DNA from 3 places in the Ruminococcus sp. 5_1_39BFAA genome. Region 3 is predicted to be linked to each of the others. Evidence: riboswitches for the same ligand, from Rfam matches in the RefSeq annotation. Region 3 holds a riboswitch; each other region holds the start of a gene.
What was found. Region 3 has a riboswitch for FMN ahead of ACESZH_RS23160 (ECF transporter S component). Riboswitches for the same ligand answer to the same signal wherever they lie in the genome.
Positions count from the first base shown of each region.

Region 1: another riboswitch for FMN. It lies ahead of ACESZH_RS20205 (ECF transporter S component); the one in region 3 lies ahead of ACESZH_RS23160 (ECF transporter S component).
Region 2: another riboswitch for FMN. It lies ahead of ACESZH_RS01790 (ECF transporter S component); the one in region 3 lies ahead of ACESZH_RS23160 (ECF transporter S component).

Region 1 is NZ_CAXSVO010000031.1:16-7,635, forward strand. Features, by position in the region: gene ACESZH_RS20180 (MATE family efflux transporter) at 60-329, shown strand; gene ACESZH_RS20185 (winged helix-turn-helix transcriptional regulator) at 649-765, shown strand; gene ACESZH_RS20190 (NAD-dependent deacetylase) at 792-1,661, opposite strand; gene ACESZH_RS20195 (protein-ADP-ribose hydrolase) at 1,606-2,385, opposite strand; gene ACESZH_RS20200 (4Fe-4S binding protein) at 2,392-2,997, opposite strand; gene ACESZH_RS20205 (ECF transporter S component) at 3,012-3,632, opposite strand; FMN riboswitch at 3,709-3,829, opposite strand; gene ACESZH_RS20210 (pyridoxamine 5'-phosphate oxidase family protein) at 3,862-4,257, opposite strand; gene ACESZH_RS20215 (winged helix-turn-helix transcriptional regulator) at 4,530-4,883, shown strand; gene ACESZH_RS20220 (GNAT family N-acetyltransferase) at 5,031-5,501, opposite strand; gene ACESZH_RS20225 (GNAT family N-acetyltransferase) at 5,821-6,267, opposite strand; gene ACESZH_RS20230 (helix-hairpin-helix domain-containing protein) at 6,264-6,563, opposite strand; gene ACESZH_RS20235 (alpha/beta fold hydrolase) at 6,706-7,473, opposite strand.
Region 2 is NZ_CAXSVO010000001.1:397,985-405,604, reverse strand. Features, by position in the region: gene ACESZH_RS01800 (mechanosensitive ion channel family protein) at 1-162, shown strand, start outside; gene ACESZH_RS01795 (MFS transporter) at 182-1,375, opposite strand; FMN riboswitch at 1,510-1,648, shown strand; gene ACESZH_RS01790 (ECF transporter S component) at 1,791-2,426, shown strand; gene ACESZH_RS01785 (response regulator transcription factor) at 2,587-3,267, shown strand; gene ACESZH_RS01780 (ATP-binding protein) at 3,264-4,529, shown strand; gene ACESZH_RS01775 (ABC transporter ATP-binding protein) at 4,609-5,367, shown strand; gene ACESZH_RS01770 (ABC transporter permease) at 5,369-7,620, shown strand, end outside.
Region 3 is NZ_CAXSVO010000055.1:344-7,963, forward strand. Features, by position in the region: gene ACESZH_RS23125 (ATP-binding cassette domain-containing protein) at 1-401, opposite strand, end outside; gene ACESZH_RS23130 (GHKL domain-containing protein) at 651-1,964, opposite strand; gene ACESZH_RS23135 (LytR/AlgR family response regulator transcription factor) at 1,961-2,683, opposite strand; gene ACESZH_RS23140 (helix-turn-helix domain-containing protein) at 3,069-3,278, opposite strand; gene ACESZH_RS23145 (helix-turn-helix domain-containing protein) at 3,483-4,316, shown strand; gene ACESZH_RS23150 (DMT family transporter) at 4,309-5,205, shown strand; gene ACESZH_RS23155 (DUF2000 domain-containing protein) at 5,207-5,629, shown strand; FMN riboswitch at 5,778-5,927, shown strand; gene ACESZH_RS23160 (ECF transporter S component) at 6,026-6,670, shown strand; gene ACESZH_RS23165 (riboflavin kinase) at 6,680-7,384, shown strand; gene ACESZH_RS23170 (hypothetical protein) at 7,467-7,620, opposite strand, start outside.

The DNA of each region.
Region 1 (7,620 bases), on a different contig from region 3:
TATAAAGGTATACCTTTGACGGTTTGATATTGCTTAATTATTAATGCAATGCTGTACTAGTGCCAAGTCCGCTATTAACCAGTTGCTCAATAGCATTAACCAATATGATGGTTGCCAATATATCCGGGGATGATGCGGTAGCGGCAATGGGGATTGTCACAAGAATAATGACTCTGGGTACATATGTTGTTTTTGGATATATGAAAGGATTTCAACCCGTGGCTGGCTATAACTATGGTGCAAAATTATATACTCGTTTACAACGCTCAATTTATCTATCAAGGATATGGGCAACATTATTTTGCTTTTTATTTTTGCACCACAATTGATCAGCGCTTTCCCCCAAAACAACCATAATGTAATTAAAGTCGGAGTCCAGGCATTGCGTGCCAACTGTGTAACTTTTACCTTATTCGGATATGTTGCCATCAATATGTATTACAGCAATGCGATACATGGCTGGAATAATTTTTCGACACCTTTAATACTTTGTTTCTATACCAAAATCATTTGCAATAAAAGCCGGGTGATAGTTAAATCACTCGGCTATATAATTACTCTTTGACAAACTGAATTTTTCTGTCTTTCCAACTAACTTTCCTTATTTTACAAAGCTTCCAGAGCCTTAAATTGAATAGTATATATTTATTGCCCCGACTTACCATATTTGGACAGAGCATCATTCCCATTTTAGACGCTATGTGTCAATGGGGAACCAACTATCTTAATGGACTGGATGTGCAGCCTCCGTACTGCAAAGGATAAAAGAAAGAAAATCTTAGACCGAAGAATCAAGCAACATCATTTAACACTTTTCCAATATCATTTTCAATACAAAGTGCGGAATCCCGGATTTCGCGCGGCGCATATGCTTCCTGATAGTTAATGCAAACATAACTGGCCTTTGGATTCCCTGCTGTCATTTTCCAAAAGGGGTATTTAATAATAACCGGGGTGTTGCCTCCAACCCCTAATTCAAGATAAAGTACCCTTAATCCTTTATGCCGGAGCAAAAAATCCGAATATCTGTCCTGTGCAGCATACCAGCCTTCATCCTGCACGAAGGTATTATCACAACGCAAATTCATGGTCATTGGTTTTCCACAGACAGGGCAATGCGGAACCAATTCATTCAGAATCCGCATATCGTTTTGTTCCTTTAGCATTTGCAGGACAATCTCTTCATTATCATATGTTTTTGGGTGGCATGGATCGGAGCATTGCCACAGGCCATAATCTCCCTGGGTATAAAATAACCTCTTTTTGTCAAATCCTGCTTTCTGAAAGCAGTGATCCACATTCGTTGTGAGTACGAAATAGTCTTTGTCTTTCACGATCTCCAGCAATTTCTGATAGGTTGGCTTTGGAATGTCTACATAGCGGTTATAATAAATATGACGGCTCCACCATGCCCAATATTCCTCGAGAGACGAATACGGGTAAAATCCGCCGGAATACATATCACGGATCCCATACTTTTTTGCAAAATCTTTAAAATATTTTTGAAAGCGCTCCCCACTATAAGTAAATCCCGCCGATGCGGAAAGACCGGAACCCGCTCCGATCAGCACTGCGTCCGCCTGCTGAAATTCTGCCCGTAATTGTTCAATCTGCTGTGAGTAGCTTTCCGTAGATTTCTTTGTCCAAATCTTTGAAAACATTAAATATCACCTCAATTCCACTCTTGGTCTGTCTCTTATATTCTTTCACTGTCCGGACTGCAATTTCTGCTGCCTTATCATTGGGAAAATGAAATTCTCCTGTTGAAATACAGCAGAAGGCAATGCTTTTTATATGATTTTTTTCTGAAAGCTCCAGACAGGAACGATAGCAGGAAGCCAGCAGCCTTTTATCCTTTTCGGTAAGTTTTCCTCTGATGATCGGTCCAACGGTGTGAAGAACATATTTACATGGCAGATTAAATGCCGGTGTGATTTTAGCTTCCCCGGTTTTTTCTTCACGACTCTGCTTCTCCATCAGTTCCGCGCAGACCGCCCGAAGCTGTATGCCGGAAAAGGTATGGATAGCATTGTCGATACAGCCATGGTTCGGGCAGAAGCAGCCCAGCATCTGACTGTTGGCGGCGTTGACAATGACATCACACCGCAGCGTGGTAATATCTCCCTGCCAGAGATAGATTCCATCCCGAACCGGAACAAGGCTGTCTATTTCCGTGATTCCTTTCCGTCTTATTTCTTCCTGCAGATACTCATCCTGTATTTTTAAAAATTCTTCTCCTGCCAATCCGGGCATCCGGATATTCATAAGCCCGCGCAAAAGCTGTTTTTGTTCCCCTGACTTTTCAGGAATCTTCATTTCACTGTATGCCTTATTTTCTTTTAACAGTTCCTGGATTAAATAGATTCTCCGCTCCTGCTGGTTCATCCCTTCTCACCTCTTTTCAATTACCTGTTTCGGACAGATTTCCGCACAACGCCCGCAGTGCAGGCAGTGATTCTGTTCGATCACAACTGGTTTTTGGGAAATATCAATACATTTCTGCGGACAGACAGAGTAACATAGCTTACAGCCGATACATCCTTCACTCACAAAATAGCCTTCCTGTTTCTTCTGGATATTTCCAATCACAAAACTGTCCCGTGTCACATGGGAAGGATCACTGATATCAAAGAACTCCCCTTCCGCTTCATAAACCGCAAAAACCTCCAGCGCACTGCGGGTATCTTCCGGATAGATCTGCTTCATATAAGGATTCTTTTCAAAAATCTCATCCAGCTTTTCACTTCCGATGTTGGCAATCTCTCCCCGCAATGAAATAGAATATTTATCCTTTGTGGCAGACAGGGAAATATATTTCTGCTTCATCAACTGTTCATAAAACGCCTTTCCTTTTGCTGTCAGGAAGTAGACACCCCTGTCATCCCACAGCATCATATCAATCACACGGGTCTGCGGATGTCCGTCAGCGCTGATCGTTGCAATCACAGCAGAATGTATCTGCTCCACCAGTAATCTCAAATAATCTTTTGTCTGCATTCGAAACACCCCTTTCAACGATTTCCTTTCAGCACAGGTGTCAGGCGCTTATAGACCATCATAGTAAACGCTCCGATCACCAGTCCTTTTAACAGGTTAAATGGAAAAGCATTATATAATACCACATCCAGTTTCGTATTGATAAACGGAATAAACACTCCGAATGATTCAATGAGCTGATCCATTGGCATAAACATTTCAAACATGGGAAGCAGGATAAAATAATTTGTGACCGCTGCTGTAATCCCCATGACTACGCTCCCGGCAATGCAGGAAATCACTGCTGTTTTCTTTGTTTTATGCCATTTATAGATAAGGCCCGCAGTCAGGACATAAGAGGAACCCATCAGAAAATTAGCAAGCTCTCCCACGCCTCCTGTAGAAGTTGATAACAACTGAAGGCCGTTTTTAACAAGTTCAATCATCACTCCGATAGATGGGCCAAACGCAAAGGCCCCGATCAGAGCGGGAAAATCAGATAAATCCATTCGTGCGAAAGACGGCGAAAGCGGAACCGGAAATTCCGCAAAAGCCATAATATATGATATTGCGGCAAGCATGGCTACCATAGTGACTTTTCTTACTGCAGGTGCCGTATTCTGTTTTTTTACTGGTAATGAAATTGTTTTATTCATAATTCTCCTGTTTGAGATATGATTTGGATTAAGAGAAGAGCCCTGCAGGTCTTTTCTTCCTGCGGGGCTTCTCCTGTCATATCTTCTTCCATCCGGACTTTTACCGTCGGTAGTGGAATTTCACCACATCAGCCGCTGATCAGCGGTTCGCAGACTTTACTGCCGGTCAGGGATTACACCTTGCCCCGAAGATTGCTTCTCTTTTTTTGCTGAATAAGTCAGCATTTTCTTAAAATTCATAAGGCGGATTGCCGGAAAAATCCGCAATCACACCATGAGGATTTTCAAGATAAAATACCTCAAAAACCGGGTTATCTGCGGTCTGATACTGTCCCTTGACGATCGGGTTTGCGATGCACATTTCCTTTGCTGCCATGTTGTTTTCAAACACAACCTTGCCATGCAAACGAATCCACGCATAGGACGGACTGGAAACGGAAATCTCAATTTCAGGATTCTCCAGCATATCCTTGTAAACATCCTTTGTGTTGTTGGTGCAGAACCACAGCTTACCGTCCATTTCCCCTGAGAACATGAACGGGCGGCACTTTGCTTTTCCATCACGTCCTACGGTTGCCAGATACTGAACAGGATTCTCACTTAAAAATTCGATTACTTTCTTCATTGTACTTACCTCCAAATTTGTTTATAGCCTTTCGCTTTTGTTGATTCTATTGTAGCAATCCTTCTTTTTTCTGAGAAGTACGCACAATATTGTGGTATAGTTACCAGCAGGAAACCATGCTTTTACCGGTCTGTCGCTTTCCTCTTTTCTGTTCGGAATTGCTTGCTTTTCCTTCCTGATGATCCTATAATAAAACCGTACAGCCATTTCGTAAAGTAAGCACAATATTGTGCTATAGTTACCTATAAGATACTATGAAAGGAGTTCATTACATGGAAACCACAAAAGAAATTGCCGGTAAACCAGCAAAGGCATTACCGGATTGTCCGGTAGAGACAACTTTAACCTTAATCAGTGATAAATGGAAAGTGCTGATTCTGCGTGATTTATTACCCGGAACCAAACGCTTCGGAGAATTAAAAAAATCTATCGGACATGTAACGCAGAAAGTTCTGACTGCACAGCTTCGCCAAATGGAAGAAAGTGGTTTGGTAATCCGTACCGTTTACCCGGAAGTTCCTCCCCATGTAGAATATACACTGACAGAGCTTGGTTACAGTCTCAAGCCTATTCTGGATGCCATGTGGGATTGGGGCGAAGATTACAAAGCAAAAAACTCACGATAACCAGCTTTTGCCAAAAAATACAGGGTTTCGTCCCGTGGTATCTATTTTCTCAGATACCACGGAACAAAACCCTGTTTTCCATTTATCCGTCCATTTTTCCAAAAGAGTTCCTCCATCTCGCTATCCGGTAAATAACTTTTCCCTGTTTTAATATCTGGAAAAGAAAAAAATCCCATCTTCGTACTCATTATTTTCCCCCGTATACTCATCAATCACATTTTTCCAGAATAAATATGCCTGCTCACTTCCACAGAATGGAGAAACCTCCCAATTTCCCGGATATTTTTCAAAGCACATAATTGCTGCCTCCTTTCCGATTTTCTTCCTTCTAAACTTCGGAAGTACCATAAACTCTGCAATACTGTGACCGGAGCTGCCCTTTTGCATGTAGGTATTGATCATGACAAATCCCAGCAGCCTTTCACTCCCCTGCTCCTTTATAAAGCAGGCTTCTCTGTCCTTTTCTGTGAAATAGTTTTCAAACCACGGATATTCAAATAGCGCATCTTCATTCATATCATTTTGGTCATTCAGGCTTTCCTCAAATAAGGAATATTGCAGAAGCCTGTATAAAATCTCTTTTTGAGTTTCCTCCACTTTTTTTAATATAATATTCATATTTCTCCCTTTTACAGACATTCCTGCGGCAGAATCATCTCATCGTTCATGTTCATAATACAAGCTTTCCATCCTGCTGGATTATGATAGGTCGGCATCACTGACCGGATACCTGCATCTATAACTTTTCAGATACATATTGCCCGACTTCTTCCAACAGATGATTCGTCACCACAACTTCATAAAGTTTCCTTCACCGCCGCACCCAGGGCAATGCCCGTCCAAGTGCATAGGACATAACCCGCAATTTAATCCACACAAAGAAAACAATAAATCTGATCTTGTAAAATCCTTCAAAATGTCTCTCCCCCGACCCTGTTTAGCCTTTTACGTGCTCTACTTTCAGAACCATTTTTTGGCATGGATAATCAAATACTACCAGTTCTTCATCATCCACAAATCCGCACGAATGATAACAGTAACGTGCAGCCATTCCTTTCCGGTCTCCTTCCCGGAATGTAATCACATGAACCACTTCCCCATCCTCAAAGCATTCTGCCATCCGTTTAATTAGTCGTTTTCCCACGCCCTGTTTTCGGAATTCCGGCATGACTGCCAGGAACGTAAGCTCTTTTTCCTGATAAGAAAAAGTAAGCATTCCCGCCAGTCTGCCCTCCTTTTCCTCCAATAACGCCTCCTTACAGTCTATGGCCTTATAAAGTGCTTCCAGAAATTCTGCCTCTTGATATCCGGGGAATGCTTCCCTCACTTGCTCCATCATGGAAAGTACCTTGTTAATATCTTCTTTCGCTACATATCGAATCATTGATTTTCACATCTTTCCGGATAATCCTTATCCTTCCAATACCACCATTTCAGTTTCTCCGGCTCATGCCGCTCATGTTCTGCAAAATATACTGCACAACGAAATACATACAACACACATCTGTCATCCTGGAATCCCTTTTTTATACAATCCAGACGATACAATTCTTTCGGATCTTTTCCCCTTAAGTCTGCAATGCAGTGGATTCCGATATTTTGCAGATGCTGTTCCATATTTGCTCCCACACCCGGTATCTTCTTCAAATCACTGGTTTTATTCTTCTCATTCTGCATCATCCCAAATCCTCCTGCCAGAAAAGGCATGAGCGATTTGATATTGTCAATATCCCCTGATTGCCCATGCCCTTTCTCCATTTCAAAATACAGCTTTTCTACTTTTCATCGTATCATAATAAATGCGACAATTATCTGTCATGTTTCAATCGTTTTTCGCATCATTTTGATTCAGAAATTTCCGTATTGCTTTTGCTGCCTGCTCTGCATTAGAAAGAATGGCCGGATGTCCACCGCCCGAAAACATGCAGATCTCTGCCCCTGTTTTCCCGGATATGGCTTCATATTCACTCAGTATATCCGGTCTCACCATTTCGTCCCCGACACTCCCCATGAGTAAAAGAGGAACCTTTAATTCTGACATGGGCTTTAAAAATAAAGGCAAGTTTTCTTCCGCACATTGAACAAGCGCCTTCGTATCCATATCCACGATCCGTTCCCAGTCTTCTCCCTGACACCACTGATAAAACCAGACTGCCTGCTCATCCTGCTTTGCACCTGCGCGCTCATTGATCAGTTTCCGTGCAAAATCTTCTCCCAAAGTCCGTCCATCAAAACTGTCTGCTACTACTTTTTCCACCAAATCCGGACGCAACAAGCCTGCATTTACTGCCGCCCATGCACCGCCGCTGCTTCCTACAAGGCTTACCTTTCCGCAATTCAGATGTTCCAGCAAAGCAATGGTTTGTCGTGCCTCCTCCTGCCACAAGTCTGCTGGGAATTCAGTCAGACGGTCTGACCTGCCATGTCCCAGAAAATCTACAAGAATTACTTTAAAATGTTCTTCATACAACGAAAGTATCGGTTCAAACATTCTGGATGATGCTGTATTTCCATGCAAAAATACAATCGGATTTCCCTTTCCTGCTTCTGAATAATAAATTCTTTTTGCCTGATAAACAAAATATGACATTCTGTGCCTCCTAATCAATACTCGTTGTCTGTACTGGATTAGCAAGGCTGTCAAACACTAAGCCTTGCTGTTAGTGTATCTTCATCCAAATTCCCATTTTCATAACCTCCGATTCTTTCTTGTTTTCAGTATATCATGAAAGCAGAT
Region 2 (7,620 bases), on a different contig from region 3:
AGCGCTGTTGTGATGGCGCTTAGGGTCTGGGTCCCCACAGACCGCTACTGGCCTGCGAAATGGCGCCTGAATGAGCGTATCAAAGAGGAATTTGACAACAGGGGAATCGTGATCCCATACAACCAGTTGGAGGTTCACGTACATCAAAAAGAAGAGAACTGAACCGGGTGTTTCTTTAACTTCAATGCGGCATTTCGGAGGTTTTTTCTGTGGCAAAAAGCAGGATAATCATGCCAATAGCAGCCGCTGCTGTACCGAAGGTCAGCATGGCAGCTACGCCTGCCTTGTCAATGAGAGGGCCTCCAAGTAAGGCGCCAAGCACACTGCCCAGGGTATAGGTCATGGTCATATACGCCTGGCCCTTGATCGCATCCCGGGAATCCATGATGGAATTTACATAATACACGGAGGAGACGGTGATCAGCGCCCAGCCCAGCAATTGGAAAAGCTGGATTGCATAGAACACGGGCATATTTGGCGCAAGCAGGCTTCCCAGGCATTTCAGCATAAAGAAGATGCCGGAAATCCGGAACCAGATGTCACAGCGGACTTTTTTCAGCATATAGCCAAAGAGAAACATGGTGGGCAGCTCGATCAGCGAAGCAAGGGCCATGGAAAATCCCATCTCTGCGCTGGTCCCGCCCTTGCTCTCCACGATCTGGAAGGTAAAGCTGTTCAGCAGAACGTGGCTTATGTAAAGAAGGACACAGCCGATCAATACAACGGCAAAACGTGGATATCTTTTGAAAAAATACAGAGGGCTTTGGCTATTTTTCTCCTTTTTGGACGATTCGGATACAGTCTTTTGAAAAGGAAAGACCATCAAAAAGAAGAAAAGTGCAGCAAATACTCCAGCCGTTGCCACAGGTACAACACCTGCGCCTGTCCGGTCTGCCACAATGCCGAGGATATAGGCGGCAACCGCATAAGCCACGGAGCCCATGCCACGGGAAACGCCGAAATTCAAGCGCTTTCCCTGGTTGATGCTTTCCATGCCCAGCGCGTTCACTAAAGGGGTCAGAAGCTGCAAGATGGTGATACATCCGCCGTAAAGCAGTCCGGTCAGCAACAGGGAGCCTTTGCTGAATATAAGAAGCAGCCCCATAACGATCACAAGGATCGTGAACACAGATACGATCCTTTTCAGGGAGGGACTTGATGGGCTGTCCGCATAGCTGGCGATGGTCGGCTGCAGCACTGCCGAAATGATTCCCGCCGCTGCGATCAGCAGGCCAATCTGTGTATTAGAAAAGCCAACATCCAGAAGATAAAGGCTGCTAAAGCCCATGATCACAGCGAAATTCATCCAGAAAAAGCCCTGGATGAAGGCATATTTTACAGTAAGGTTTGAAGATTTTTCTGTTGATGGTGACATATTTTTGCTCCTTAATATTTAGTAACGATAAGTGAACAGTACCATTTAAGCACAATTTTTTCATATTGTAAAGAAAATTTCGAAACCCTATTGAAATCCATACTGTATAGGTTTATAATATAGTCCGTAAAAGAAAATTTCTTCGGGGCAGGGTGATCGAGGTCATAGCAGCTTTGAAATTCCCTACCGGCGGTATAGTCCGCGACCCGCTTTGGCGGCTGATTTGGTGAGATTCCAAAACCGACAGTATAGTCTGGATGAGAGAAGAACGCGATTCATAGTTTCATGTTTACGTGCTCAGCGCCCCGGGATTTACGCCCGGGGCTTTTTTTCCGTAGAAGATGGGTGGCACCGGAAGCTACAGGGAAAACTTGCAGAAATTTTCTTTCAGAATAATTTCAAAGGAGCGAACAGTATGAGTGAACAAGTATTGAAAAACGGAGACGTAATGGCGAGAAGCCGTACCAGGACCATTGCACAGGTGGCAATGCTGGGAGCCGTGGCAGGAGTACTGATGAATTTTGAATTCCCACTTCCTTTCCTGGCCCCCTCCTTTTACCAGCTTGATTTTTCTGAGATTCCTGTCATGGTAGGTTCTTTTGCGATGGGACCGATCGCAGGTGTACTCATTGAACTTGTAAAGATTCTGGTACACTTGGTGACAAAAGGCACCATGACAGCAGGTGTAGGTGATGTGGCAAACTTCCTTTTCGGCTGCGCATATGTGGTTCCGGCAGGGCTGATCTACCGTTACCGACATGTAAAGACCAGAAAACACGCTGTGATGGGAATGGCTGCAGGTACAGTTCTCACGACCATCCTGGCATGTTTTGTAAATGCGTTTATATTACTTCCGGCATACGGAAAAGCATTCGGAATGCCTGTGGAGGCTTTCATTGAGATGGGAACTGCCGTACATAGCAGTGTACACAACCTGTTTGGGTTTGCAGTGATGATCCTTGTGCCGTTTAACCTGTTTAAATACACGCTGACATCTGTCATTGTATTTGTACTTTATAAGAGAATCCGCGTGATCCTTCGGGGAGACTGATCAGGATTAACTGAATATGAGCTTAGCGGGCACTTGCCTTTGGCTTTACAGGTCACAGGCAGGTGCTTTTCTTTGTTTCATAGGAAAGTACTCCAGTTAGCTGCTTGCTATTATCCCTTTGAACAGTTATGATAGACTCAGTATATTTGGGAGGGAAGCAATGAAATACGATTGTTTGATCATAGATGATGAGGAACTGCTGGCAGACAGCACAGCGGAATATTTTAATCTGTTTGGCGTAAAAACGGCTGTGGTATACAATGCCTCAGACTGCAGGAGTTTTTTCCGGGAGAATACGGCAGAGCTGCTGTTGCTTGATATCAACCTTGGAGACAGCAGTGGCTTTGAGCTGTGCCGGGAACTGCGTGAAAAAACGGAAATCCCGATCCTGTTTATTTCTGCACGGACAAGCGATGATGATAAGATCGTTGCGCTGAATATCGGAGGGGACGATTATGTGCAAAAGCCTTATTCGCTGGGAGTTCTGTTAGCAAAGGTAAAAGTGGTGCTGAGGCGGTATGGTCAGAGTGTGAATAAGGGGTATACGGACGGATGGCTAAAGGTGGACTTTGGTGCAAGGGAGGTGCTGGTTGACGGAAAAACAGCCAGACTGACCTCACTTGAATTTAAGCTGCTGTCCTATCTGATCAAAAATGAAAACAGAGTAGTTTCAAAACAGGAGCTGTTTGAAAAAGTCTGGGAGGATAAGTTTACAGGCGATGGAACACTGAACGTACATATCCGGAAAATAAGGGAAGCAATTGAACGGGAGCCGGGAAGACCCCAATATATTCTTACGGTTTGGGGAGATGGGTATAAGTTTGTGGGGGAAAAGCAATGAAAAAGCGTGTGCTTCTGATCTGTCTGATACTGGCCTTTGCAGTGGAAATCATAGCTCTGGTTGGTTTTGCAGTGCAGGATCCGGATAATTCGCAGGATGCAGTTGCGGTAAATGAGGCCGTCCAGTCCGTACAGAGAGACTGGAACTCAATGGAAAACCATAAAAACCACACAAGTCTTGATTACGTTGTGATCGACAGGAACGGAAGGGTGGTCTTTCAAACAAAGCCGGGCTTGAGTGAAAGTATCAATATGGCGGTCATACATCGTGATACCATTCTCGATATCCAGTCAGACGGCTCCGTGGAGGGAAAAATTATAATCTGGAACAACGGTGCTCAAACCCTGCAGTCGCAGAAACGCACGGCAGTTATGGTTCTGGCAGCCGCGATCCTGATACAGTGCGGCATCTGCGTGGGATATGTACTCTATTTGGATCGGGTGGTAATAAAACCGTTTCAGGATCTGAAAGGTTTTGCAGAGCGTATTGCAGGCGGAAACCTTGACATTCCGCTGGAGATGGACAGACACAATCTTTTCGGGGTATTTACGGAGAGCTTTGACATTATGCGCGCGGAACTGAAAAAGGCAAGAGCAGCAGAAGCGGAAGCCAATGCCAGCAAAAAGGAACTGGTAGCCAAGCTTTCACATGACATCAAAACGCCTGTGGCAAGCATCAAGGCAGTTTCTGAGGTAGGAATGGCGCTGGCAGAGGATGATAAAATGCGGAACAATTACACACAGATCATCCGCAAAGCAGATCAGATCAATACGCTCATCACAAACCTGTTTACCGCAACGCTGGAAGAGCTAAGACAGCTTACCGTAACGCCCACTGATATAGAAAGCAGGGAATTGAAAACACTGTTTGAGAATTCGGATTACCTGGGCCGCGCATTTATCCCGGATGTTCCCGATTGCCTTTTATACGCAGATAAGCTGCGTTTGCAGCAGGTATTTGACAATATTTTTGCCAACTCTTATAAATATGCAAACACGAAAATCGATGTAGCGATATGCAAAAACAGCCGCAGTCTCAGTGTCTGCATGGAAGATCACGGAGGCGGAGTCAGCAGGGAAGAACTGCCTCTTTTAAAAGAAAAATTCAAGCGCGGAAGCAATGTAAAGGATATGGAAGGGGCTGGTCTGGGACTTTATATTTCCGACTATTTTATGAAAGAAATGGGTGGGGGGCTGGTTGTTGAAAATGGACAAAATGGACTGAAGGTGACCGTGACGATCGCTTTGAGCGGTACGATTTAAGGAATCTTTAAGGTTTGGCTAAAGACATTTAAGAATTAAAAAAATAAAATAGAACGTGTAAAAAGCAAGGAGGTTTGACATGAAAGAAATATTGCTGAAAACAGAAAATTTAAGCAAATCCTTCTCAAGCGGCGGGACTTTGCAGCACGTTCTGAAAAACATTGATCTGCAGCTTTATAAAGGGGATTTTACCGTGATCATGGGAGCAAGCGGTGCGGGAAAATCCACGCTTTTGTATGCGCTGTCAGGAATGGATACGCCCTCTCTGGGCACGATCACTTTTGGAGATGAAGTCATATCGGATTTAAATTCTGACCAGCTTGCCGTATTCAGGCGCAGGCACTGCGGGTTTGTATTTCAGCAGATATATCTGATTGACGGGATGAGCATCATGGATAATGTGCTTTCAGCAGGGCTGCTTGTGAATAGAGATAAAAAGGCGCTGGTCCGGCGCGCTGGGGAGCTGTTAAGGGCAGTAGACATATCCGAAGAAACGGAGAAAAAATTCCCCACCCAGATTTCAGGCGGTGAGGCGCAGCGGGTTGGCATTGTCAGGGGCCTCATCAATTCTCCGGAAATCCTTTTTGCCGATGAGCCTACGGGGGCGCTTAATTCGAAAACAGGTCTGGATGTACTGAATATGCTTACAAAATTTAATGAGCAGGGTCAAAGCGTCGTGATGGTTACCCACGACATGCGCTCTGCGCGGCGGGGAAACCGTATTTTGTACTTAAAGGACGGCGCGATCCTGGGAGAATGCGATCTGGGCAAATACAGGCACGGCGACCAGGCAAGACATGAGAAGCTTTCGGGTTTTCTTACACAGATGGGGTGGTAGCATGAAGAAAAATTTTTTAATTGCCCGCTCCAATATACGGAAGGCGAAGGGACAGACTGCCGCGATTATCGTTCTTATACTGCTTGCGGCAATGATGATGAATTTGTGGCTTATGCTGTCTATGGATTATAAGCGGAATTTTGAACGTTACCATGACCGGCTTAACGCGGAGCATGTTACATTGGCTTTAGGCAGCCGCGATGCCGGATTACGGAGCTTTATCTCGGAGATTCTTGGGAAAGATGCGCGCACAGAGGAATATTGTATGGGGGATGCCTTATTTATGGTTGGTTCCTTTGCGTACAACGGCGGCGAGGTAAACGCGGAATTTATTATTCAGGAAAAGCAAGCTGCCTTAAATCGTTCCGTAGGAAGGATTGAGATCGTGGAGGACAGTGATTTTACAAGCGGTATTTACCTTCCCATGCTTTATAGCGCTGACAGCAATCTTACAGTGGGGCAGACCATTGAACTGACCATTGGAAGTCATGTGGAAAAGTACACGGTATGCGGATTTCTGAACAGTGTCATGACAGGCTCCCATAATTGCAGCATGACAACGCTTATGTTTACGGAAGATAAGTTTAAGGAACTGGAAGAAAAGGGTTATGCCCCCAAATCTACGTTGGTTTCGGTTAGGATCCATGACGAAGAGGAAAGCGAGGATTTTGAGACAGACCTTAGCAATGAGGTATCTTCACAGTATCCTGGTGTGCGTATCTTAAGCAATTCCTATACGCTTGTGGCATCTTCGCGCTATATTTCACAGATGATCTGCTCCGGAATCGTCAGTGCAATGGCATTTTTTGTAACGCTGATCGCGTTGGTCGTGATCGCTTCCAATGTTATAAATTATATTCAGGAGAATATGAAAAATCTTGGTGCATTGAAGGCGGCAGGTTATACAAGCAAACAGCTTATTTGCGTACTTTTATTACAGTTTACAGGCGTCGCGCTGCTGACCAGTACGGCAGGGATCGCATTGTCCTACTGCCTTTTTCCAGGCATAAACAGGATGATGATCTCACAGACAGGCATTCCGTACAGAATGAGATTTTTGCCCATGCCTTTTCTCATAACTTTTGTGCTCGTAGAGGGAACAATTGCTTTTACGGTATGGCTGTCAGCCCGCAGAATTAAAAAAATAGCGCCTATCGTTGCGCTCCGTCAGGGGGTTCAGACACACAATTTCAAACGCAATCATGTTCCCCTTGACAGAACAAAGGTGTCCTTAAATCTTGCGCTTGCATTTAAAACCACTCTGTCCGGAGTAAAACAGAATGTTACGGTTTGTGTCACGATGCTGGTTCTTTCGCTTATTGTAGTATTTTCGGGATTGATGACAGAGAACGTTATTGTGGACATGGGACCGTTTGTTGATCTGATCGTGGGTGAAACGGCGGACTCGTGCATTAATGTAAATGTGGAAAGCGAAGACCATTTTTTGCAGGTTATGGACAAAGATGAACGGGTGGAAAAAGCTTATCTTTATAACAGCATAGAAGTCCTGCATGTTGACGGTGTTGCGCTGACTGCGACCCTTACGGAGGATTTTGGGAAAGTGAACAATCAAAAGGTTGTTTTTGAAGGGCGGTTCCCGAAATTTGATAACGAAGTGGCGATTGCCGCAAAATATGCAAAGGAATATGGCTTGAAAATCGGTGACGAAATTACAATGGCGGCAGAAGGAAATGAGAAGGACTATATCATCTCCGGGTTTACACAGATTTCCAACAATCTGGGAAAGGATTGTCTGCTGACACGGAGCGGTTATGAGCGAATGGGAAGCCTTCGGAATGTGAGCTACTATATTAATCTTGCAGAGGGGACTGACGTGGACGCATTTAATGAAGAGATCAGCAGGCAGCTTGGAAATAGCGTAAATGTAACCATAAATATAGAATCGGTTATGAACGGTACGGCTACTGTCTATGTATCGCTGATGACCATTATTGTAATTGCGATCCTCGTATTAAGCGGAATCATTATTACATTCGTATTGTATCTGCTGGTAAGGATCATGCTCAACAACAAAAAACGGGATTACGGGATCCTGAAAGCCCTTGGCTTTACCACAAGACAGCTTGTCCTGCAAACGGCGGTCAGCTTTATGCCTGCCGTTATACTATCAACGGCAGTTGGGATCGTGGTAAACGCCTTTTTGATCAATCCGCTGGTTGGCCTTTTTTTGAACGGTATCGGCATTGTAAAGTGTACGTTTAAAATTCCGGTTGGCTTTATCACGGCTGCGGG
Region 3 (7,620 bases):
ACTTTCGGTTCCGCCGACAAAAACGCTAACAGCTTAATTTTCTGCTTTTGACCATCACTCATTTTCTTTATTTGTAAGTTGCCCGGTATCTTCTCTAGCTTTAACAGTTCACACAATCCATCCACTTTCCGAGGGGCATACTTTCTTTTCAACAAATAAACAACATCTTTTATTGTAAATTCTAAAGGAACATTACTTGCGCTCCCGATAAGGATCGCACTGTTATTTCCCTTTATCTGCCCCTCAAATTTTTGCATTCCCACACACGTCTTTGCAAAACTTGACTTTCCTGCTCCATTGCACCCTAAAACATGACTTATAACTTTCTTTTCAAATTCTACATGAACATTTTCAAAAAGTGTCTTATTTCCTACTTTCAGGCTATAATCTATTAACTCCATGCTGAAAGCTCCTTTCTGTATACATAATTTCTCCTATACTGTTTCCAAACATAAGATTTCCTTCTCGCAGTCACTTCCTCCTAAATTGAATGAAAACGGCTAAAACGCCAAGAACAACTAATATCAAAAGCGGAACAATCATACGCCACATTCCCATCCCTCCTTCAGTTTATCCATACTATACCATAAAAAAGGACAGTTACCGCAACTGTCCTCAAAACAGGTAGTAACTGCCCTTAAAATAAAATTCTATTGATAAAAAAGCATAACATTCATGGTAAAAACCGAATTACTATAATCGAAGTCCATTACCCCATGATATTTTTCTGCAGCAGCTTTTACATTTTGGAGTCCCCATCCATGATTTGACTGATTCTTCTTCGACGTAACAATAATTCCATTCTTAGTAACAGGTGCTGTCATACTACTATTGGCAATCTGTATAATAATAAACTGATGAATCCTCCGAATTGTCAGAGTGATTTTTCGTTCTGTCTCAGGCGGCAATTTTACACACGCCTCAATCGCATTATCAAACAAATTAGTAAGGATCGTACATAAGTCTACCGGATCAATTCCACAATCTTTTGGATATTCTACATGAATATCCACATGAACTCCCTGGCTTCTGGCCATTTCAGCCTTCTGACTTATTATATAATCAGCTGCTTCAATTCCAGTCCATTGTGCTATAGAAAATGCAGTACGATCCCCAATGATCTTCCCCAGATGTTCCTGTGCCTCCGTAACTTTTGCATCCGCCAGATAATTCTGTATCAGAGTAAAATGATTCCTCATATCATGATATAGCCTTGCATTCGATTCATATGACTCTTTTGCAGCCATATAATTTTTCTCCAAAAACTGATTCTTCCGTTCTGTATACTCCTGCTCCCTTTTAACTTCCCTCAATCGAAGGAAAAAATATGTAGTACATACCAGAAGGGTGCCGCTCAAGCTCAGCATAATCTGAAAGAAATTTAACTTGAACCCTACAAGGATCTCGGACTGGATCACCCAATACACACTTCCTACGCTTCCCAACACTAAGCATATCACTGTAACAGTATATCCTTTTTCTTTTTTAGGAATCACTCGTTTCCGAAGCAACATACAAAGTAGAATAACGATAAATATTTCAAAAATTTTTATTGTAGCAATATAAGCCACCCTTTTCACACTAAAACCAGAAAGAATCTGATTCACAACAGATTCCATACCTGTTTGCGTCATCACGAATACGCTTGTCATATCCACAAAAGTTAGAAATGCAACATACCCTATGGACAGAAACAAAAACTCTATAAATCTGCCACGATAAAGTATCTGTGCTCCCAAAGCAAACACAATCACACTGTATATCAGGGTAGGGAAACTAATAGACAAGTCAATCAGATTCAACATGACAACTCCCACCGCAATAAAAGCTGCCAACAGCACAAAATATCTTATTTGCTTCTTCTTTTGAAACTGACTTTCTGAAATTGTAGCAATAATACTTAGGTATAGAATTATTTCTATAAAGGCTGCGATCCATTCGACAAAAATATGTATTCCCGTCATATCTGCTTCCCCCAAAATTTGAGCATTGTAATCTTAAATTCTGGAATATTCGCTTTACTAATTATAATATGCTGATCATCCAGCAAAAGGATTCCAGTATCATCCAGCCCTACTACATTTGCCAGATTCACAATACACCCTCTGTCCGCAAAGCAAAAATACTCTTTGTTTATTTCCTCAAAGACGTGTGCCAGCGTCTTTCGTACAGATTGTGTTTTTCCTCCCCTCAAATAAAATACAGCATATTTCCCGTCTTTCAGAATATACAGTATTTCTCTATACGGTAACTGCTCCACATGATTTTTGATCTCAACCGTGTAAAATTCATTTCTTTCCAGACGGTACAGCTTATAATAATCCTCCAACGCAGGCGGCAATTTTTCCTCTATGACCGTCTTTGGAATATACCGGAATACAGAAAATTCGTAAGCTGTAATCGCATACTCCAAATGGGAAGTAATAAAAATGATTTTTGCAGCGGGCATAGTATCCTGAATTACCTTTGCCAAATCCATCCCGTCAATTCCCGGCATCTCTATGTCCAAAAGAAGCAGGTCATAATTAATCCCGTCCTGCAAATCGTACAACAGATTCTCGCTGGATTGATATGTCTGAATTTTACAGTCCACACAATGCGTCCTGAAAAACACCCTCGCAAGTTCATCTACTTTAGAAAGAATCACTGTATCGTCATCGCTTACCGCTATATGTAGCATCATTGTCACCTCAAACATAAATCTCAACCGATATTATACCGTAACTCTGCGTTTTTCTCAACAAAGAGTCCACGGCAGATTTACTTCAAATCCTCTTTTGCGAAAAGGTACAACCGCATTTTCCGTTTTGCGGAAAAGTTTGGACACCCTCTTAGTTACGCGAAAAGGTGGGGGCTTCTTTTTCAGAAGTTTACCCCACCCTGTTATTTCTCCATGAGTATGAACCGTTCGTCCAAGAAACACACAAATTTTATGTACTCTGATTTCTGTATGAACCGGATTTTTCCCACATATAGGGCTTATTCCGGGCTTTTCTACCACATAATGTACCCTCGAACCGTTTTCAAGCCCGATACTTTGTAAAATCAGACACCACTATACGCAAGTATTATATCCCCTCATCTGTTTCCTCTTTTGCTATCCTCTCCGCTTCCTCCAAAGGGAAGTCCGGTATCTTCTCCAGCAGTTTTAGAATAATGGATTGTTTCATATCCTCGTCCACAAAGGTTCTCACGCTGCCGTCCGGCTGCTTCTCTTTTACTGTGGCAAGCTCTTCAATATAAGAATCGTAGTGTGCAATAACTTTTCTGTTGCCCATTTTTCCCCGGCAACCGCCGCTTTGATAATTTCATAAGTCAATGGATTCTGCTGTTCTTCCATACTCGTACCTCCGCTATTTGATTGCCTACAGCATACCATATCCAAAGACAGCAATCCAGTGAGCCATGAAAAATGAAGATATTTTACAAGCCTTTTGCATTTTGAAATGCTACAATGAAGAACAGCAAGGGAGGGAACACACATGAAGAAAGAAACAAGGACGGTGGTTTATGATGATGAGCTTCGGATTGAGGCATACCGTTTTGAGGGAATCGTGCAGCCATTTCCAAACCACTTCCATGAATATTATGTGATTGGATTTATTGAGGACGGGGAACGATGCCTCTCCTGTCGCAATCAGGAATACACCATAGCAAAAGGTGATATTGTTCTTTTCAATCCCGGAGACAATCATGCCTGTGTACAGAGTGATGATGGCACATTGGATTACCGAGGAATTAACATTACCAAAGAAGTCATGCTGGACCTGGCAGAAGAAGTGACCGGGAAAAGGGAACTCCCCGGCTTTTCCAAAACCGTGATCTTCGATGAAGAAGTGACCTGCTATCTGCATCCGCTCCACGAACTGGTCATGATAGGCTCCTGTGAATTCGGTAAGGAAGAAAATCTGCTGCTCCTCATATCTCTGTTGATTCAACGGTACGGGCAGCCCTTTGAAAGCTGTATCCCGGAATGCAGGGAAGAAATTGAAAAAGCCTGCGATTTTATGGAGCAGCACTTCGCAGACCGGATTTATTTAGATCAGATCTGCCGTTATGCTGGTCTTAGCAAATCCACGCTGCTCCGGGCCTTTACCAAGTCCAAAGGCGTCACACCATACAGCTACTTAGAGAACATACGCATTGGCAAAGCAAAGAAACTTCTGGAACAGGGTGTGCCTCCGATAGAGGCAGCCTTGCAGACAGGCTTTTCTGACCAGAGTCATTTCACGAACTATTTCAACCGATTTATCGGATTGGCTCCGGGCCTTTACCGTGACATATTTTTAGAGAAGGAGGAAACGCCGGATGAGTAAAAAAGCAACCGGGCATCTGGCGGCGCTGGTAACGATCCTGATATGGGGAACCACCTTCATCTCCACCAAAGTGCTGTTAGTGGATTTTGAGCCGATAGAAATCCTGTTCTTCCGGTTTATCCTGGGATTTCTGGCATTGCTGATCGTCTATCCCCACCGGATGAAAGGCACTACCAAACGGCAGGAAGCTGTCTTTGCAGCGGCGGGACTGTGCGGCGTGTGCCTGTATTATCTGCTGGAGAACATTGCCCTGACTTATACAATGGCTTCCAACGTAGGTGTGATTATCTCTATAGCACCCTTTTTCACAGCAATGCTCACCCACCTGTTCACAAAGGAAGAAAAGCTGCGTGCAAATTTCTTCATCGGATTTGTAGTTGCGATAGTCGGCATCTGCTTGATCAGCTTTAACGGTGTGAAGATGCAGTTAAATCCCATCGGTGACTTATTGGCCGCAGCTGCAGCAGTCGTGTGGGCCTGCTACTCTGTACTCACCCGAAAAATCAGCGGTTTTGGATATCACACCATCCAGACCACAAGACGAGTATTTGCTTATGGAATCGTATTTATGATACCTGCACTATTCCTGTTTGATTGCCGCATTGGAGCAGAACGGTTCACAAATCCAGTCTGCCTGGGAAATTTGATCTTCTTAGGTCTGGGCGCATCCGCACTGTGTTTCGTTACTTGGAACATGGCTGTGAAGGTTCTGGGCGCTGTCAAAACAAGCATTTACATTTACTTAATTCCGGTTATCACAGTTATCACATCGGCCCTTATCCTAAAAGAAAAAGTAACCGTGATGTCCGGCATTGGTACGGTCCTAGCACTGATCGGACTGTTCCTTTCTGAATACAGAGGAAAAACACAAAAACAGGAGGCAATCTGAAATGGATTTACAGAATGAAAAATGCGTCATGGTCATTGACGCAAATCTCCCGCTTGGCATTATTGCAAATACGGCGGCTATCATGGGAATCACCCTGGGAAAAGAGATGCCGGAGGTGGTCGGTGCGAATGTTACAGACCAGAGTGGAAACGAACATCTCGGCATCATTGAATTTCCCGTACCAATTTTGAAAGGCTCACCGGAAATCATCAAAGCAATCCGTGACAAGCTCTATCAACCTGACTTTCAGGACTTGACCGTGATTGACTTTAGCGATCTGGCACAGGGCTGTAAAACCTATGATGAATTTATCTCAAAAATGGGGGACGTGTCAGAAAGCACTCTGCAATACTTCGGTCTTGCCATCTGCGGTCCTAAGAAAAAAGTCAATAAGCTCACAGGCAGTATGCCACTGCTGCGATAGTAATAACCCCTTGAAAAGAATCCGCCATGGAAGTATCTTTTTCCTATATCCACTCCATCTTCTGATACTTCCGAAATACTTCCGAAATCCCCTTCTTCTATTGCCTTACAGCATTTTAAGAGGTATGATTGATTCCGACAGCTGAATAAGAAGTCTTCAGGGCAGGGTGACTCTTATTGGATAAAAGATATCCAATGGGCAAGAATTCCCGATTGGCGGTACAGTCCGCAAGCACATATGTGCATGATTTGGTGCAATTCCAAAACCAACAGTACAGTCTGGATAGAAGAAGATCGTGCATATCACAGAATATATGTTTCTTGATATTCTGTAAATATTCCTTAACACCTGAAAGACATTCTTTAAGGTGTTAATTTTTTCAAGGAGAAAATCTGAATGAATACAAGAACAAAAATGCTTACCTCAACTGCCATGCTGTGCGCCATCGCCTACATAGCCGTTGCTGCCTGTCGGATACCCGTCGTGCTTTTTCTGAAGTACGATCCCAAAGATGTCATCATCACATTAGGAGGTCTGATCTGGGGACCGATGACCTCTTGCTTTGTGTCCGTCATTGTATCTCTGATTGAAATGGTAACCATAAGTGAAACCGGCATATTAGGGTGCTTAATGAATATCTTATCCACCTGCTCCTTTGCCTGCACCACCTCTTTGATTTATAAAAAGAAGCATACGTTAGCAGGCGCTGTTACCGGATTGTGCGTTGGCAGCCTTACAATGGTTGTTGTCATGCTGCTGTGGAATTACCTCATCACTCCGTTTTATATGGGATACCCCAGAGAAGCCGTTGCCAGACTGATGCTCCCGGCATTTCTTCCATATAATCTCTTAAAGGCGGGACTGAATTCCGGATTCACGTTTCTGCTATATAAACCAGTGATAACAGCTCTGAGAAAAGCAGGATACCTTGCCACCCCCGTCAATGCCTCTGGCAAGAGACATCTTGGATTATTCCTTTTTTCAATGCTCGTTATTGTCACCTGTACATTATTCATTCTGTCCATGAATGAAATCATATGAGGTAAATCTATGAAAAAGGCGAGTAATCTTATCCCTGTTTTTATAACAGCGGGAACTATCATACACGGACGCGGAATAGGAAAACTAATTGGGATGCCGACTGCAAATTTAAAAATTGCAGACAAAAAGGGCCTTCCTCCTGAAGGCGTTTATATTGCCACAGCCACTTTGGAAAATGAAACCTACTACGGCATTACGCACATCGGCCCCCGGCCTACCATCAGCAATGATGGGGAAATATCTGTGGAAACCCATCTTCTGAATTTCAATAAGGATATCTATGGATTGAAGATGGAGATTCAACTTATGAAAAGGCTGCGCACTCCGCAGAAATTTGACAATCTTTCCCTGCTGCTGGAACAAATCCGTCTGGACTGTATTGCTGTGCAAGAGTTTTATGGCATCCGGCGGATCAGCTCACGGCTTTATATGAACGCTCAAAAACATGAGGTGAAAATTGACGGCCACGCTTTATACTTATCTCCAAAAGAATTTGATATTTTATATCTGCTCTATTCCAGCCCTGACATTATCTTCACAAAGGAGCAGATTTATGAATCAGTCTGGCACGAAGCAGCAAACGACCATTTCCATGCTGTGGAAAACACAGTTTTTCAAGTGAGGAAGAAAACTGCAACATACGAAGATGGGTTGAATTTCATTAAAACTGTAGTTGGATATGGATACAAATTCGACCCTGTCAACAAGAAATAGCAGCTATCCTCGTCATTTTGCAAAACGCCCTTTAAAAAGGCTGCTGATATATGAAAACTTCTCATGTGCCAGCAGCCTTTTTTTAATACACCTCATCAAAATACCCAATGAACACCGACATCCTTAGCATCCCATCTTTCGTCGAAAATGTCACATTCTCCGCCCGCTCTGCGATCTCCTTTAGCAGTGTTAATGCCTCCCGATCACAGAACTCAAAATGCTTCAAGTATAAATCA